Regions from separate parts of the Streptomyces sp. NPDC029122 genome, predicted to be linked through region 2. Evidence: riboswitches for the same ligand, from Rfam matches in the RefSeq annotation. Region 2 holds a riboswitch; the other holds the start of a gene.

Region 1 (5,830 bases), on a different contig from region 2:
TCTGGCGCTGCACACGGGCGAGCTTGTTGATGATCTCGACCATGTGGACGGGGATGCGGATGGTGCGCGACTGGTCGGCCATGGCGCGCGTGATCGCCTGCCGGATCCACCAGGTCGCGTACGTGGAGAACTTGAAGCCCTTGGTGTAGTCGAACTTCTCCACCGCGCGGATCAGACCGACGTTGCCCTCCTGGATCAGGTCAAGGAAGAGCATGCCGCGGCCGGTGTAGCGCTTGGCCAGCGAGACCACGAGGCGGAGGTTGGCCTCCAGCAGGTGGTTCTTGGCACGGCGGCCGTCCTCGACGAGGATCTCCAGCTCGCGCTTGAAGGCGGGCTTGTGGTCCTCCTCCTCTTCGAGCTTGTACTCGGAGAACAGACCCGCCTCGATGCGCTTGGCGAGCTCGACCTCCTGCTCGGCGTTGAGGAGCGGCACCTTGCCGATCAGCTTCAGGTAGTCCTTGACCGGGTCGGCGGTGGCACCGGCCACCATGACCGTCTGCGCCGGGGCGTCGTCCTCGTCGTCGTCGGACAGCACGAAGCCCTGGCCGGCCGCCTTGGGCGCCTCCTCCTCGGTGTCGTCGGCGAGGTCCTCGACGGCCCAGTCCTCACCCTCGACGACCGGGGTCTCGGCGTCGTCGGCGTCCTTGGCGCCGGCCTTCTTCGAGGCGGCGGTCTTCTTGGTGGCCGTGGCCTTCTTGGCGGCGGTCTTCTTGACCGCGCGCTTCTTGGGCTCGGCGGCGGCCTCGGCCGACACCTCCTGCGAAGCGGCGGCCGACGGAGCGGATATCGCCGCGGCGGCGGCCGGGGCGGGAGCGGTGGCGGAGGCCTTGCGCGCGCCGATGGGACGCGGTGCGGCGACCGCCTTCTTCGTCACGGTGCGGGCCGGGGCGGCGGCTGCCTTGCGGGGCTTCTTGGCAGCAGCCTTGGTGGCGGGGGCGGCGCTGACGTGGAGGGCGACACCCTCCTCGTCCAGGACCTGGTTCAGGCTGCGCAGGACCCGCTTCCACTGGTCCACCGGGATGCGGCCGGCCTCGAAGGCCTGGCGGACATCGTCACCGTTGATGTGACCCTGCTCGCGGCCGCGCTCGACGAGCGCGACCAGGGCCTCGGATTCGGCGATCTCCGGAGGGAACGTACGGGACGGGCTGAGCGACACAAGGAGCCTCTCGTTGCGAACAGATAAGGAGTGGGCGGGACATCATCGCGCGGACTCGGGAAACAGACCGAAGCGGGTCTGTATTCCGGGGCCGCGCGAGGACACCTGTCGGTTCATCGCCTGCCCGAGTCGATTCGTTACGCGCTGAATTGAGTGACCTGCGCCACGCTGTGCCCGCGCAACCGATCCGGCGGGGATCCGTCGGCCCTCCCGGTCACCCCTTCTTGCGGGCTTCGATGAGGAAACGGGCGGTGTGCGCGACGAACGGACCTTCGCATTCGATCCGTTCGTGGAGCTCGCGCAGCCGCTCCCGGTACTGCCCGACCGTGAAGCCGGGCACCATCCAGATCACCTTCCGCAGGAAGTAGATCACGGCCCCGATGTCGTGGAACTCCGTCCGCAGCCGCTCGGAGCGCAGGTCGACCACTTCCAGACCCGCCCTCTCGGCGTCGGCGGCCGCGTCGTCGGGATGGCGGGCGCGGCGGACCTCCTCCGGCTGCGGGCCGAGGAAGTACTCGACGAGCTCGAAGACGCTGGCCGGACCCACCTGCTGCGAGAGGTAGGTACCACCCGGCACCAGCACCCGGGCGATCTCGTCCCACCAGACGGTCACCGGGTGCCGGCTGACGACCAGCTCGAAGGCCTCGTCACCGAAGGGCAGCGGCGGCTCGTCGGTGTCCGCCACCACCACCGCGCCCAGCGGGTGCAGCAGCCGGGTCGCCTTCCGGAGGTTCGGCGGCCAGGACTCCGTGGCCGCCGTCAGCGGGGGCAGCGGGCCCGCTCCGGCGAGGACCTCGCCCCCGCCGGTCTGGATGTCCAGGACGGAGCCGACCTGTCCCAGGCGCTCGCCCAGCAGGCGCTGGTAGCCCCAGGAGGGCCGCTGCTCGGTGGCCCGGCCGTCGAGCCAGGAGAAGTCCCAGCCGTCGACCGAGACGGACCCGGCCTCGGCGACGAGATGGTCGAACGTGCGCTTCATGTCCCGATCGTCCCAGGTCGGCCCCCGCTCTTCCACCGGATATGTCGACTACAGTGGGCACCGGGCCGTGACTGGCGTTCGGGTGGATCACCACCGGGGAGCGGCCCGGTGTGGGCCCTCGGGGCCGTACGCCGTCTGCCGCGCGCCTGGGCGAACCGCGATCCGCAGCGACGTTCAGGAGACCCCGTGACGACTGCCCCCACCTCCACCGCCCAGCTCATGGACGGCACCGCCCTCGCCCGCCGCGTCTCGGAGCGGACCGCCGCCCTCGCGGCGAAGATCACCGAGCGCACCGGTACCGCTCCCTGCCTGGCCACCGTCCTCGTCGGCGAGGACCCCGCGTCCGTCACCTACGTACGGATGAAGCAGAACCGTTGCGCCAAGGCCGGGATCACCTCCCGCCACGTGGAGCTGCCGGCCGCGACCACCACCGAGGAGCTCGTCGCCACGATCACCGCCCTCTCCGAGGACCCGGAGATCAGCGGCATCCTGCTCCAGCACCCCGTCCCGCACCACATCGACGAGCGCGCCGCCTTCGAGGCCATCGCCCCCGGCAAGGACGTCGACGGTGTGACGATGCACTCCTTCGCCGCCATGGGCTTCGGCCTGCCCGGCTTCGTCTCCTGCACCCCCGGCGGCATCATGCGCCTGCTGGAGGAGTACGGGGTGGACCTCACCGGGAAGCACGCCGTCGTCGTCGGCCGCAGCGCGATCCTGGGCAAGCCCGCCGGGATGCTGCTGCTGGAGAAGAACGCCACCGTCACCTACTGCCACTCCCGCACCCGCGACCTGTCCTCGATCGTGCGCCAGGCGGACGTCCTGGTCGCCGCGGTCGGCAAGGCCGAGTTCATCCGCGGCGAGGACATCAAGCCCGGCGCGGTCGTCCTCGACGCCGGGTACAACGAGGGCAACATCGGAGACGTCCACTTCGAGTCGGCCGCCGCCCGCGCCTCCCTGATCACCCCGGTGCCCGGCGGCGTCGGCCCGATGACCATCGCGGTGCTGCTGGAGCAGACCGTCCGGGCCGCCGCGGCCCAGGCCGGACTGGACCTCGCGGACCTCTGAGGCGATCATCTTGTGGCGCGGCCCCGCGTGACGGCCGCGCCACGAGCATGGGGGGACCCGGATGGACCTGTTCGCACCGCTGGACCTTCCCGGCGGCACCACCCTCCCCAACCGTCTCGCCAAGGCCGCCATGGAGGAGAGCTTCGCCGCCCAGCCCGGCCAGCTCCCCGACGCCCGCCTGGAGCGGCTGTACGCCCGCTGGGCGCGGGGCGGCGCCGGACTGGTCATCACCGGCAACGTGATGGTCGACCGGCGGGCCCTGACCTCGCCGGGCACCGTCGTCCTCGACGAGCGCTCCCCGCTGGAGCCCTTCCGCCGCTGGGCCGACGCCGCGACGTCCGGCGACGCCCGGGTCTGGATGCAGATCAACCACCCCGGCCGCCAGGTCGGCTCCGACATGCCCGGCACCGCATGGGCCCCCTCCGCCGTCCCCATCCGCCTCGGCAGGCACACCAAGCGCTTCGCCCACCCCACCGCCATGACCGAGGCCGACATCGGCGCGACGATCGCCCGCTTCGCCCTCACCGCCCGGCGGGCCGAGGAGGCGGGCTTCCACGGGGTGCAGATCCACGCCGCGCACGGCTACCTGCTCAGCCAGTTCCTCTCCCCGCTCGTCAACCGGCGCACCGACCGCTGGGGCGGCAGCCTCGACAACCGCGTACGGATGCTCACGGAGACCGTCGGCGCCGTCCGCGCCGGCGTCTCGACGGGCTTCGCGATCGGGGTGAAGCTGAACGCCGCCGACTTCCAGCGCGGGGGCTTCGACACCGAGGAGGCCGCCCACGTCATCGCGGCCCTCGACGGCCTCGGCGTCGACCTGGTCGAGCTCTCCGGCGGGACCGTCGAGAGCCCCGCCAGCATGGGCCACACCACGGACCAGCGGATCCTGGAACGGGAGGCCTACTTCCTCTCCCTCGCGGAACACCTGCTGGGGACGGCGGCCGTGCCGCTGATGCTGACCGGCGGCATCACCCGCCGCGCCACGGCCGAGATGGCCCTGGCCCGGGGCGTCGCCGTCGTCGGCATGGCCTCCGCCCTCGCCCTGTGCCCCGACCTGCCCCGGCGCTGGCGCGCGGGCGAGGACGCGCGGGTGGACGTGCCCCGGCTCGCATGGCGCGACCGGAGCCTGGCGGCCGCCGGCACGCTGGCCCTCGTACGCTTCCAGCTGGACCGGCTGGCCCACGGGCTCGAACCCCGCGCACGGGTCTCCCCCCGCTGGATCCTCACCGCGGACAACCTCCGGCACCGGCGCAGGGTCCGCGCGTACGGGGCTTGGCTCTCGCGCGAGCCGGCGTGCGGCACGCCGCGGGGGACGGCCTAGCCGAGCGTCCCCCGGCGGGCCGCCTCCACGATCGGGGAGCCGCGGAACTCCCGGGCCAGTGCGGCCAGGGGCTGGCCGTCGAGGCGGTACGGGGCGGGTTCCGCGGAGCCCGTACCGGGGTCGCCCGCCCGCTCGGCGGCGGCCCGTGCCCGGCAGGCGGCGGCGAGCATGGCCGCGTCCGCTACCACGGAGGCTTCCGCCTCCGTCAGGCCCCGGCGGCGCGCGGCCCCGTAGGCGGCCGACCGTACGGCGGGGTCGAACCAGCTCGCGAGGGCCAGCAGCCCGTCGTCGATCACCGACTCCCGGTGGATCAGCCGGATCCCGACCGGCGACCACCAGGTCAGCGGGACCGGCGTCACGCCGCGGTGCGCGAACCCGCGCAGGGCCCTCCACAGCGGGCGCAGCCGCCGGTACTGGCTGAAGTCCCGCCAGACGGCCGAACCGCCGGCCATCGGGACGATGAACCCGGTGCCCACCAGCAGCGCCGCCGCCGAGGCGAGCGGCGGGGCCACGTACGTGGACAGGCCGTCCCAGTCGTGGCCCGCCCAGCGGGCGCCCACCGCCGCCCACTTCGCGACGAGGTACCCGAGGTCCAGCACCCCGCCCAGCGTGAGCAGCGCCAGCCCGGTCCGCAGCGGCCGCAGCGCGCGATCGACCCGCAGCATCCACTTCAGGCACAGCACGCTCAGCGCGGCGCTGCCGGCGGTGTGCGCCAGCAGGTAGCAGACGATCATCTCGCGCAGCCACGGGGTGTTCGCGTAGTACGTGTCCAGGTCCCGCAGCCGCTCCACGGGCGCGTCCCCGATCACGAACAGGGCCGCGATCAGCACGGTGACCGCGCCGAACACCCCGACCGTCGCCCAGGTCGCGCGCCGCAGCTCCGCCGCCGGACCTCCCGCCCAGTGCAGGATCAGCACGATGGAGGCACCCGAGAAGGCGGTCAGTACGCCGTACACCAGCGGGGCGGCGAAGTTGACGACGCCGGTGATCCGGTTGACCGCCGCGAGGGACGGCGGGGCCGCCAGGAAGGTGAGCAGGCAGCCGGCCACCAGCAGCGCGCACACGGCCCGCATCAGCGGCTGGTCCCAGCCCCGGCGCAGGGCCGGGGCCTTGATCAGCAGGGCCAGCACCATCACCGTCCCCGCCAGGTAGAGGGGCAGGCCGTCCTTCACCGCGAGCGGCCGGGGGTCCCGGTACCGGCGGCCGGCACGCAAGCGGGGGCGGGGGCGGCGGCACGGCCGCGGGGGGAAGCGGGGGGCATGCGCGGTGCTTTCCTTCGGAGTGTGCGGCGAGGGCGGAGCCGGTGGGGCTC
Region 2 (9,897 bases):
CTGGCCCTGGAGGGCCTGGCGCGGTTCCGCCACCCGGACTCGGCGATGCCGCCGCGCGAGGCCCTGATCGTCGGCTACGGCACCCCCTCCACCGGCGCCTGGACCCCCGCCCTGACGGCCCTGTCGGCCGCCCTGCCCCCGCCCGCCTGAGGCCGCGGCGGCGGCCGCCGCGGCCCCCGCACTCCGCCGCGTGCCCCGTTCCAGCCGCGACAGCCGCACCCGCAGCAGCCGGGCCGCGACCGCCGCACCCGGTGCGCAAACCATCCCAAGCAGCACGAACCGACTCTAGGTCGCCATCGTGACAAGGGTGTGACGGCGGCCGGATTCCATACCCCCGCGCCACCGCTCTAGGGTGCAGGCCATGGATACCGGCAACACCACCAGACGACGCATGCGCTCCGGCGCGGTCGCCCTCGGCGGCATGGGCCTGCTCGCCGCCACCCTCGTGGCCTGCGGGAGCAACGACGAGCCCGACAAGCGCTGCGCCTCCCGCTCGACGCTGGACCACCTGAACTCGAAGGAGTGCAGGAGCGGCGGCACCGGCTCGTACTACTACGGCGGCACCGTCCGCAACGGCAAGGTGACCGGCGGCAGCTTCGACAAGTCCGCCGTCACCCGCGGCGGCATCGGCGGCCACAGCAGCTCCGGCTCCTCCGGCGGCTGAGCGCAGATGCAGCGGCACACCATCGAACCGCGCCCCGGCTGGCAGAAGACCGTCGAGGAGCAGGGGCTGATCTACCCCCTCACCCGCTACCCCGACGACTCCCTGCGGCCCTACTGGGACGAGAGCGCGTACTACTCCTTCTCACTCCCGGAGGTCGAGGCCCTGGAGGAGGTCGTCGAGGAGCTGCACGCCATGTGCCTGGCCGCGGCCGCGCACATCGTCGAGCACGACCGCTTCGCGGACCTCGGCATCACCGATCCGAAACTGGCCGCACGGATCACCGAGTCCTGGCGGCGGCGCGCCGAACAGCCCTCCCTCTACGGCCGGTTCGACCTGCGCTACGACGGCGCCGGCGAGCCCGCCAAGCTGCTGGAGTACAACGCCGACACGCCCACCTCCCTGGTGGAGGCGGCGAGCCCGCAGTGGTTCTGGATGGAGGAGCGCTTTCCCGGCGCCGACCAGTGGAACTCCCTCCACGAGCGCCTCGTCGAGGCGTGGCGGCACCAGGCCGAGCTGCTGCCGCCGGGCCCGGTGCACTTCGCGCACTCCGAGACCGACGAGCTCGGCGAGGACCTGATGACGGTCGCCTACCTCCAGGAGACCGCCGAGCAGGCCGGGCTGGAGACGCACGCGCTCTCGGTGGAGACCATCGGCTGGGACAGCCTCTCGGGCCGGTTCGTGGACGAGCGGCTCCGCTTCATCCGCAGCTGCTTCAAGCTCTACCCGTGGGAGTGGCTGGTCACCGACGAGTTCGGGCCGCAGGTGCTGGGCACCTACGACCACGGCGGAGGCTCCGGCACCACCGCCTGGATCGAGCCGCTGTGGAAGATGCTGCTCGCCAACAAGGCGCTGCTGGCGATCCTCTGGGAGCTCTTCCCCGACCATCCGAACCTGCTGCCCGCCTACCTCGACGGCCCGCGCGAGCTGGCCGCCACCTGCGGGTACGCGGCCAAGCCGCTGCTGGGACGCGAGGGTGCCGGGGTCACGCTGCACGAGCCGGGCGGGGGCGGAGAGCCCTTCGTCCCGGCCGAGGGGGAGACGTACGTCTTCCAGGCCCTGGCCCCGCTGCCCGACTTCGACGGCAACCGCGTCGTGCTCGGCGCGTGGGTCGTCGAGGAGGAGGCGGCGGGGCTCGGCATCCGGGAATCGGCGGGTCTCGTCACGGACGAGTACGCCCGCTTCCTGCCCCACGTCATCCTGTAGGGCCGTCAGTTGTCGCCGCAGTAGCTGTCGAAGGACGTTTCGGCCCCCGACTTCCAGCCGCGCCAGTAGGACTCGGAGTGGTCCTGGCTCTTGTCGGGCTGGGCCGGGACGTCGCAGTTCGACCGGGACGCCGCCGCCATGCCGGCCGTGTGCCCGTCCGCGTAGCCCTTCTGGTACTCCCGCGAGTCCCCGGCGGAGGGCGTGGACCCCGCGACCTCGCAGTTCACGAAGACGGGGGACTGGTCCTCGTTGACCGCGAGGACGGTGTAGTCGACGTTCTTCTGGAACCGCTGGACCCGGAAGTTGCCGTCGGCGTCGATGTTCAGCGGCTCGGTGGACTCGCCGTCGTTGAGGGTGCGCGGGGGAGTGAACCCCTCGCCGGTGATGACGACGAAACGCCCTTGCGGGTCGGGTGTGACCGTGCAGCTGGCGGCGGGTACCGCCACCGGGGCGGCGGCGGCCGGTGCGGCGAGGGCGGCGGCGCCGCCGAGGGCGACCGAGGACGCCAGGACGCCGCAGAGCAGGGTGTGTCGGATGCGTCGGTGCATGGGGATGCTCCCATCGGAGGGTCGGGCCCGGGATCGGCTGGGCGCGCACCCGTACGGGGTCCTCCCATCGTCCGGCGGACCGCTCCCGGTGTCCACCGCAGGGCCGGGAGCGGCGACGGGCGCCGCCGGGACCGGGAGGGTCCGGCCGCGCCCGCCGCGCCCGCCGCCGCGGCGCCGTCAGGCGGAGAGCACCGACCGCAGCCGGTCCAGCCCCCAGTCCAGGTCCTCCTTGGTGATCACCAGCGGCGGCGCGATCCGGATCGTGGACCCGTGGGTGTCCTTCACCAGGACCCCGAGCTCCATCAGCTTCTCCGAGACCTCGCGGCCCGTCCCGCGCGACGGGTCGACGTCCACGCCCGCCCACAGCCCGCGGCCGCGTACGGCGGTCACCGCGCCGCCGCCGGTCAGCAGGTTCAGCTCCCGGTGCAGGTGGTCGCCGAGTTCGGCGGCGCGCTCCTGGTACTCGCCGGTGCGCAGCATCGCGATCACCTCCAGCGCGACGGCGCAGGCCAGCGGGTTCCCGCCGAAGGTGGACCCGTGCTCGCCGGGGCGGAACACCCCGAGCACGTCCCGGTCGGCGACCACGGCGGACACGGGTACGACCCCGCCGCCGAGCGCCTTGCCCAGGACGTACACGTCGGGCACGACGCCCTCGTGCTCGCACGCGAAGGTCCGGCCGGTGCGGCCCAGGCCCGACTGGATCTCGTCCGCCATGAACAGGACGTTCCGCCGGCGCGTCAGTTCCCGTACACCCGACAGGTATCCGGCGGGCGGGACGAGGACCCCCGCCTCGCCCTGGATCGGCTCCAGCAGCACGGCCACGGTGTTGGCGGTGACGGCGGCGTCGAGGGCCGTCAGGTCCCCGTACGGGACGATCTCGAAGCCGGGCGTGTAGGGGCCGTAGTGGTCGCGGGCCTCGTGGTCGGTGGAGAAGGACACGATGGTCGTCGTACGGCCGTGGAAGTTGTTCGCGGCGACGACGATCTTGGCTTGGCCGTCGGGGACGCCCTTGACCTCGTACCCCCACTTGCGGGCCGTCTTCACCGCGGTCTCCACCGCCTCCGCGCCCGTGTTCATGGGCAGCACCATCTCCTTGCCGCAGAGCGCGGCCAGTTCGGCGCAGAAGTCGGCGAAGCGGTCGTGGTGGAAGGCGCGCGAGGTGAGGGTGACCCGCTCCAGCTGGGCGCGGGCGGCGTCGATCAGCCTGCGGTTGCCGTGGCCGAAGTTGAGCGCCGAGTACCCGGCGAGCATGTCGAGGTACCGGCGGCCCTCCACATCGGTCATCCACGCCCCTTCCGCCGACGCGACGACGATCGGCAGGGGGTGGTAGTTGTGCGCGCTGTGTTCGTCGGCGGAGCGGATGGCATCAGCAGTTCTCGACACGGGGTCTCCGATCGTCCGTCTGGCTGGTGGCGCGGGTGACGTGGGTGACGTCCTTTGTATCGTCGCTCGGATCGTGGGACCGGAAACATCCCCCGTGCCGCGCCAGCTAAGGTGTCCGGTACGCACGGCGACTGGCGCACGGGGAACGAACTCCGGGGGAGTCGTGCGCGCACGACCGCACACAGGGCCGCTCGCCTGGGCCTCGCGGGGACGAACCGACATCGACCCCGGAGGAGCCGCGATGACCGCGCACCGCCAGCCCGCCCTTTACGCCACCGACCCCGAGCTCGCCTCGCTCGTCACCGCCGAGGAGACGCTCCAGGCGGAGACCCTGCGGCTGATCCCCAGCGAGAACTACGTCTCCGCGGCCGTGCTGGAGGCCTCCGGCACCGTCCTGCAGAACAAGTACAGCGAGGGCTACCCGGGCCGCCGCTACTACGAGGGCCAGCAGAACATCGACCGGGTCGAGGCCCTCGCCGTCGAGCGGGCCAAGGGCCTGTTCGGGGTGGACCACGCGAACGTCCAGCCCTACTCCGGCTCCCCGGCGAACCTGGCCGTCTACCTGGCCTTCGCGAAGCCCGGCGACACGGTGATGGGCATGGCCCTGCCGATGGGCGGCCACCTGACGCACGGCTGGGGCGTCTCGGCGACGGGCTCCTGGTTCCGCGGCGTCCAGTACGGCGTGCGGCCCGACACCGGGCTCATCGACTACGACGCGGTCCGGGAGCTGGCCCTGGCGGAGCGCCCGAAGATCATCTTCTGTGGTGGTACGGCCCTTCCGCGGACCATCGACTTCGCGGCCTTCGCCTCGATCGCCGAGGAGGCGGGCTCGGTTCTGGTCGCGGACGTGGCCCACATCGCCGGCCTGATCGCGGGCGGCGCCCACCCCTCCCCGGCGGGGCACGTGGACGTGATCTCCACGACCACCCACAAGACCCTGCGCGGGCCGCGCGGCGCGATGCTGATGTGCCGGGAGGAGCACGCGAAGGCCATCGACAAGGCGGTCTTCCCGGGCCTCCAGGGCGGCCCGCACAACCAGACGACGGCGGGCATCGCGGTGGCCCTGCACGAGGCCGCGCAGCCGTCCTTCGTCTCGTACGCGCACGCGGTCGTCGCCAACGCCAAGGCGCTGGCCTCCGCCCTGCTGGAGCGCGGCTTCGACCTCGTCTCGGGCGGTACGGACAACCACCTGATCCTGATGGACCTGACCTCGCGGGACGTGCCGGGCAAGGTCGCGGCGAAGGCGCTGGACCGGGCGGGGATCGTCGTGAACTACAACACGGTGCCGTTCGACCCGCGCAAGCCGTTCGACCCGTCGGGCATCCGCATCGGCACCCCGTCGCTGACGTCGCGGGGCCTGGGGGCGGAACACATGCCGCTGGTGGCGGGCTGGATCTCCCGCGCGGTCGACGCCGCCGCGAAGTCCGACGAGCCGGCCCTGGCCGCGATCCGCTCCGAGGTCGCGGACCTGATGGCCGCCTTCCCGGCCCCAGGCCTGCCGCTCGCCTGACCGGGAGAGCGGGGGGGGGGCCGGGTGCCCCCGCCCCGCTTCCCACGGGCCTGACGGGCCGCCCGGCCGGCGGCGGGATCCGGCCACCCGGGCACCCGTCCGCGCGGGCCGCCCGGCGCCGACCCCGGCCCCGGGCCCGAACCGCACCGGTGGGTTCCGGCCGGTGTGCGGCCGGAGAGCGGCCCCGCACCTGAGAGAATGGGGGCATGGCTTCTGATCGTCCCCGCGCGCTCTCCGGTATCCAGCCCACCTCCGGCTCGTTCCACCTCGGGAACTACCTCGGAGCGATCCGCCAGTACGTCGCCCTCCAGGAGACGCACGACGCCTTCTACATGGTCGTCGACCTGCACGCGATCACCATGCCGCAGGACCCGAAGGACCTCCGCGCGAACACCCGCCTGTCCGCCGCGCAGCTCCTCGCCGCCGGCCTGGACCCCGAACGGTGCACGCTCTTCATCCAGAGCCACGTCCCGGAGCACGCGCAGCTGGGCTGGGTCATGAACTGCATCACCGGCTTCGGCGAGGCCAGCCGGATGACCCAGTTCAAGGACAAGTCCGCCAAGGGCGGGGTCAACAGCGCCAGCGTCGGCCTGTTCACCTACCCGATCCTCCAGGTCGCCGACATCCTCCTCTACCAGGCGAACGCCGTCCCGGTCGGCGAGGACCAGCGCCAGCACATCGAGCTGACCCGCGACCTGGCGGAGCGCTTCAACCAGCGCTTCGGCCGGACCTTCACCCTCCCCGCCGCGCACATCGTCAAGGAGGTCGCGAAGATCTACGACCTCCAGGACCCGGCGATCAAGATGTCGAAGTCCGCGTCCTCCCCCAAGGGCCTGATCAACCTCCTCGACGAGCCCAAGGTCACCGAGAAGAAGATCAAGAGCGCGGTCACCGACACCGGGTCCGAGATCCGCTTCGACACCGAGGACAAGCCGGGCGTCAGCAACCTGCTCACGATCTACTCCACCCTCACGGGCGAGTCGATCGCCGCCCTGGAGGCCCAGTACGAGGGCAAGGGCTACGGGGCGCTCAAGACCGACCTCGCCGGTGTGATGGTCGATTTCGTCACACCCTTCAAGCAGCGCACCCAGGAGTACCTGGACGACCCGGAGACCCTGGACTCCCTGCTGGCCAAGGGTGCGGAGAAGGCGCGGGCGGTCGCCGCGGAGACCCTGGCGCAGGCCTACGACCGCCTCGGTTTCCTGCCCGCCAAGCACTGACGGACCGACGCCCCTGGCGGCCGAGGGCGTGCTGGCGCCACACTGAGCGGCAGCACCTCGTACACACACCAAGGAGACATACGTGGGGACCGTAACGCTCGGCGTTTCGATCGCGGTCCCGGAGCCGTACGGCCGCCAGCTCCAGCAGCTGCGCGCCGGCTTCGGGGACGCCGCCGCGCACGGCATCCCCACGCACGTCACCCTCGTACCGCCCACCGAGGTGGAGGCGGACCGGCTGCCCGCGATCCGCGCCCACCTGACGGAGGTCGCGCGGGCCTTCCGGGCCTTTCCGATGCGCCTGGAGGGGACGGGAACCTTCCGCCCCCTCTCGCCGGTCGTCTTCGTCCGGCTCGCCGAGGGCACCCCGGACTGCACCCGCCTCCAGGGACGGGTACGCGACCCCCGCGGGCCGCTCGCCCGCGAGCTGGCCTTCCCGTACCACCCGCACGTCACGGTCGCCCACGGGATCTCCGAGGAGGCGATGGACCGGGCCTACGCCGAGCTGGCCGACTACGCCGCCGGCTGGCTGTGCGAGGGCTTCGCGCTCTACGAGCAGGGCTCGGACGGGGTCTGGCGCAAGCTGCGCGAGTACCCCTTCGGCGCGGGCGCCCCGGGCGTCCCGGCACAGCCCGCTCCGGTGGGCGACACGGCCGTGCCGCGCTCCTGACGCAGGGGGCGCAGGGCCCGGTACGCGCGGAACCGCAGGCTCCGCAGCAGCAGGGTGTGGAACGGGCGGGCCGGGGGACGATCCGTAGGGCGAAAAGTCACAATCGACGACCGTAGTGCCCGAAAGCGGCAATCCCGGCTATTTCCAGCAGCTCATTTACGGTGGCCCCATGGACTGGCTGAAGAAACTCCCGGTGATCGGCCCGGCGGCGTCCGCCGCCATGCGGACCCACGCCTGGCGTTCGTACGAGCGTCTCGACCGGGTGCACTGGACACGGCTCGCCGCCGCGATCACCTTCATCAGCTTCCTCGCGCTGTTCCCCCTGATCACGGTCGCCGCCGCCGTCGGCGCCGGGCTGCTCAGCCAGGAGCAGCTGGACCGGCTCCAGCGCAGCCTCGCCGAACAGGTCCCCGGCATCTCCGACCAGCTCGACCTGGAGGGGCTCGTCGCCAACGCCGGTACCGTCGGCCTCGTCGCCGGCGTCCTCCTCCTCTTCACCGGCATCGGCTGGATCGGCTCCATGCGCGACTGCCTGCGCGCCGTCTGGGAGAAGGACGACGAAGACGAGGGCAACCCCTTCCTGCGCAAGGGCAAGGACGCCCTCGTGCTCCTCGGCCTCGGCGCCGCGGCCCTGGCCTCGGCGGCCGCGTCGATCGTCGGAGCCAGCGCGGTCGGCAAGTCCGCCGAGCTCCTCGGCATCCCGCGCGAGGGCGCCGGCGGGGCGCTGCTGCGCGCCGCGGCCTTCCTCGTCGGCGTACTGGCGGCCTTCCTGCTGCTGCTCTACCTGCTCACCCTGCTGCCCGGCGTGGAGCCGCCGCGCGGCCGGCTGATCCAGGCGGCACTGATCGGCGCGGCGGGCTTCGAGCTGCTGAAGCTGCTGCTCAGCGGCTACATGAGGGAGGTCGCGGCCAAGAGCATGTACGGGGCCTTCGGCGTGCCGATCGCCCTGCTGCTGTGGATCAGCTTCACGGCGCGGCTGCTCCTCTTCTGCGCGGCCTGGACGGCGACGCCCGACGAGGACGCCGACCCGGACGACGCCGACGCGGATGAAGCCGACGCCGCCGCGGAGACGGCCGCGGACTAGCCGCCGCTGCCCGCGCCGCCCCCGGGGCCGCGGCGGCCGCGCGGCCAGCGGCGGTTGACCGCGAAGGCCCCGCCCACCAGGGCGGCCAGCGCCCCGCCCGTGATGCCGAGCGCCGTGCCGAGGCCGCTGCTGCCGGAGGCGTCGCCGCCCGCCGACGTCCCGCGCTTCTCGTGGGACTGGGCGGGAGAGCCGTGCGGGGAGGTGTCCGCGCTCTTCGGCGGCACCAGCTCGCCCACCGGCTTGACCTTCCCGGCGGCCTCGAAGCCCCAGTCGAAGAGCTGGGCGGTCTCCTCGTACACCCCGTTCAGCCCGCCGTTGTCCGGGTTCATCACCGTCACCAGCAGCTTCTTGTTCCCGCGCTGGGCGGCGCCGGTGAAGGTCGAGCCGGCCATGGTGGTGGTGCCGTTCTTCACCCCGGCGATGCCCTTGTACGGGCTGATGCCGCCCGCCCCGGTCATCAGCCGGTTGGTGTTCTGGATCTCGAAGTACTCGCGCGGCCTGCCCTCCTCCTGCCTGCCGGGGAACTTCGCCTCGACCGTGCCGCAGTACTCCCGGAAGTCCTGCTTCTGGAGCCCGGAGCGGGCGATGAGGGTGAGGTCGTACGCGCTCGACACCTGCTCGGGGGCGTCGTAGCCGTCGGGGGACACCACGTGGGTGTCCAGGGCCTGGAGCTCCTCGGCGTGCGCCTGCATGTCCTTGACGGTCTTCTCGACGCCGCCGTTCATGGCCGAGAGGACGTGCACCGCGTCGTTCCCGGAGCGCAGGAACACGCCGAGCCACAGGTCGTGGACGGTGTACTCGTGGTCCTCCTTGACCCCCACCAGGCTGCTGCCGGGGCCGACCCCGTCCATGTCCTCGTCGGTGACCCTGTGCACCCGGTCCTTGGGGAGGCCGGGCAGCACCGTGTCGGCGAAGAGCATCTTCAGGGTGGAGGCCGGTGGCAGCCGCCAGTGGGCGTTGTGCGCCGCGAGGACCTCGCCGGTCTCGGCGTCCGCCACGATCCAGGACCGGCCGCTGAGGTTGGCCGGCAGGGAGGGCGCCCCGGGCAGCGGGTTGACCTGGGTCCCGGGCAGCCCGAGGCGGGCGCCGCCGACGGTGGACATCGCCGGGGGCGGCGCCGGGGCGTGCGGTGCCTTCCGGGGCCGGCCCTTCCCGTCGGCCGACGGGGGCGGCGCCGGCGCGGCGAGCGCGGGCGCGCTCGCGGGTGCCACGAGGACCGCTGGCAGCAGCAGTGCGGCGGAAAGGACCGTCAGCGCGGTCTTCTTTACAGACACGCAGGTGAACGTACATCCCGATGGACTGCCAGGCGTCCGGGACCGGCCAACCGGGCTCAACCACACCCGGTACGGCCCACCCCGGCGCGTCCGTCCTGGGGACGAAACCGATACTGGGGACATGAAACTCAGCCGTACCGCGTCCTGGTTCCTCGCAGCGTTCGGAGCCTGGTCCTGGGTGATCTGGTCCACGTTCGTCAAGAACCTCTTCCACGACGCCAGCGGTCTGGCTTTCGACGACGGAAGGCCCACTGCCTACTTCTGGGTCCACCTTCTCCTGGCGGTCACGTCCTTTCTGCTGGGGACGGCCGTTGGTGTGATCGGGCTGCGCGGCATCCTGGCCC

What was found. Region 2 has a riboswitch for ZMP and ZTP ahead of ACZ4WZ_RS31175 (serine hydroxymethyltransferase). Riboswitches for the same ligand answer to the same signal wherever they lie in the genome.
Region 1: another riboswitch for ZMP and ZTP. It lies ahead of ACZ4WZ_RS08750 (bifunctional 5,10-methylenetetrahydrofolate dehydrogenase/5,10-methenyltetrahydrofolate cyclohydrolase); the one in region 2 lies ahead of ACZ4WZ_RS31175 (serine hydroxymethyltransferase).

Annotation. Positions count from the first base shown of each region.
Region 1 is NZ_JBVHWK010000005.1:129,041-134,870, reverse strand. It holds gene ACZ4WZ_RS08760 (RNA polymerase sigma factor) at 1-1,156, opposite strand, end outside; gene ACZ4WZ_RS08755 (methyltransferase domain-containing protein) at 1,371-2,132, opposite strand; ZMP/ZTP riboswitch at 2,190-2,291, shown strand; gene ACZ4WZ_RS08750 (bifunctional 5,10-methylenetetrahydrofolate dehydrogenase/5,10-methenyltetrahydrofolate cyclohydrolase) at 2,352-3,197, shown strand; gene ACZ4WZ_RS08745 (NADH:flavin oxidoreductase/NADH oxidase family protein) at 3,259-4,518, shown strand; gene ACZ4WZ_RS08740 (MAB_1171c family putative transporter) at 4,515-5,732, opposite strand.
Region 2 is NZ_JBVHWK010000038.1:45,326-55,222, reverse strand. It holds gene pdxR (MocR-like pyridoxine biosynthesis transcription factor PdxR) at 1-150, shown strand, start outside; gene ACZ4WZ_RS31195 (hypothetical protein) at 362-664, shown strand; gene ACZ4WZ_RS31190 (glutathionylspermidine synthase family protein) at 671-1,867, shown strand; gene ACZ4WZ_RS31185 (hypothetical protein) at 1,873-2,415, opposite strand; gene rocD (ornithine--oxo-acid transaminase) at 2,593-3,798, opposite strand; ZMP/ZTP riboswitch at 3,916-4,006, shown strand; gene ACZ4WZ_RS31175 (serine hydroxymethyltransferase) at 4,040-5,308, shown strand; gene trpS (tryptophan--tRNA ligase) at 5,515-6,528, shown strand; gene ACZ4WZ_RS31165 (2'-5' RNA ligase family protein) at 6,611-7,195, shown strand; partial or broken gene ACZ4WZ_RS31160 (YhjD/YihY/BrkB family envelope integrity protein) at 7,365-8,264, shown strand; gene ACZ4WZ_RS31155 (D-alanyl-D-alanine carboxypeptidase family protein) at 8,276-9,553, opposite strand; gene ACZ4WZ_RS31150 (SCO4848 family membrane protein) at 9,675-9,897, shown strand, end outside.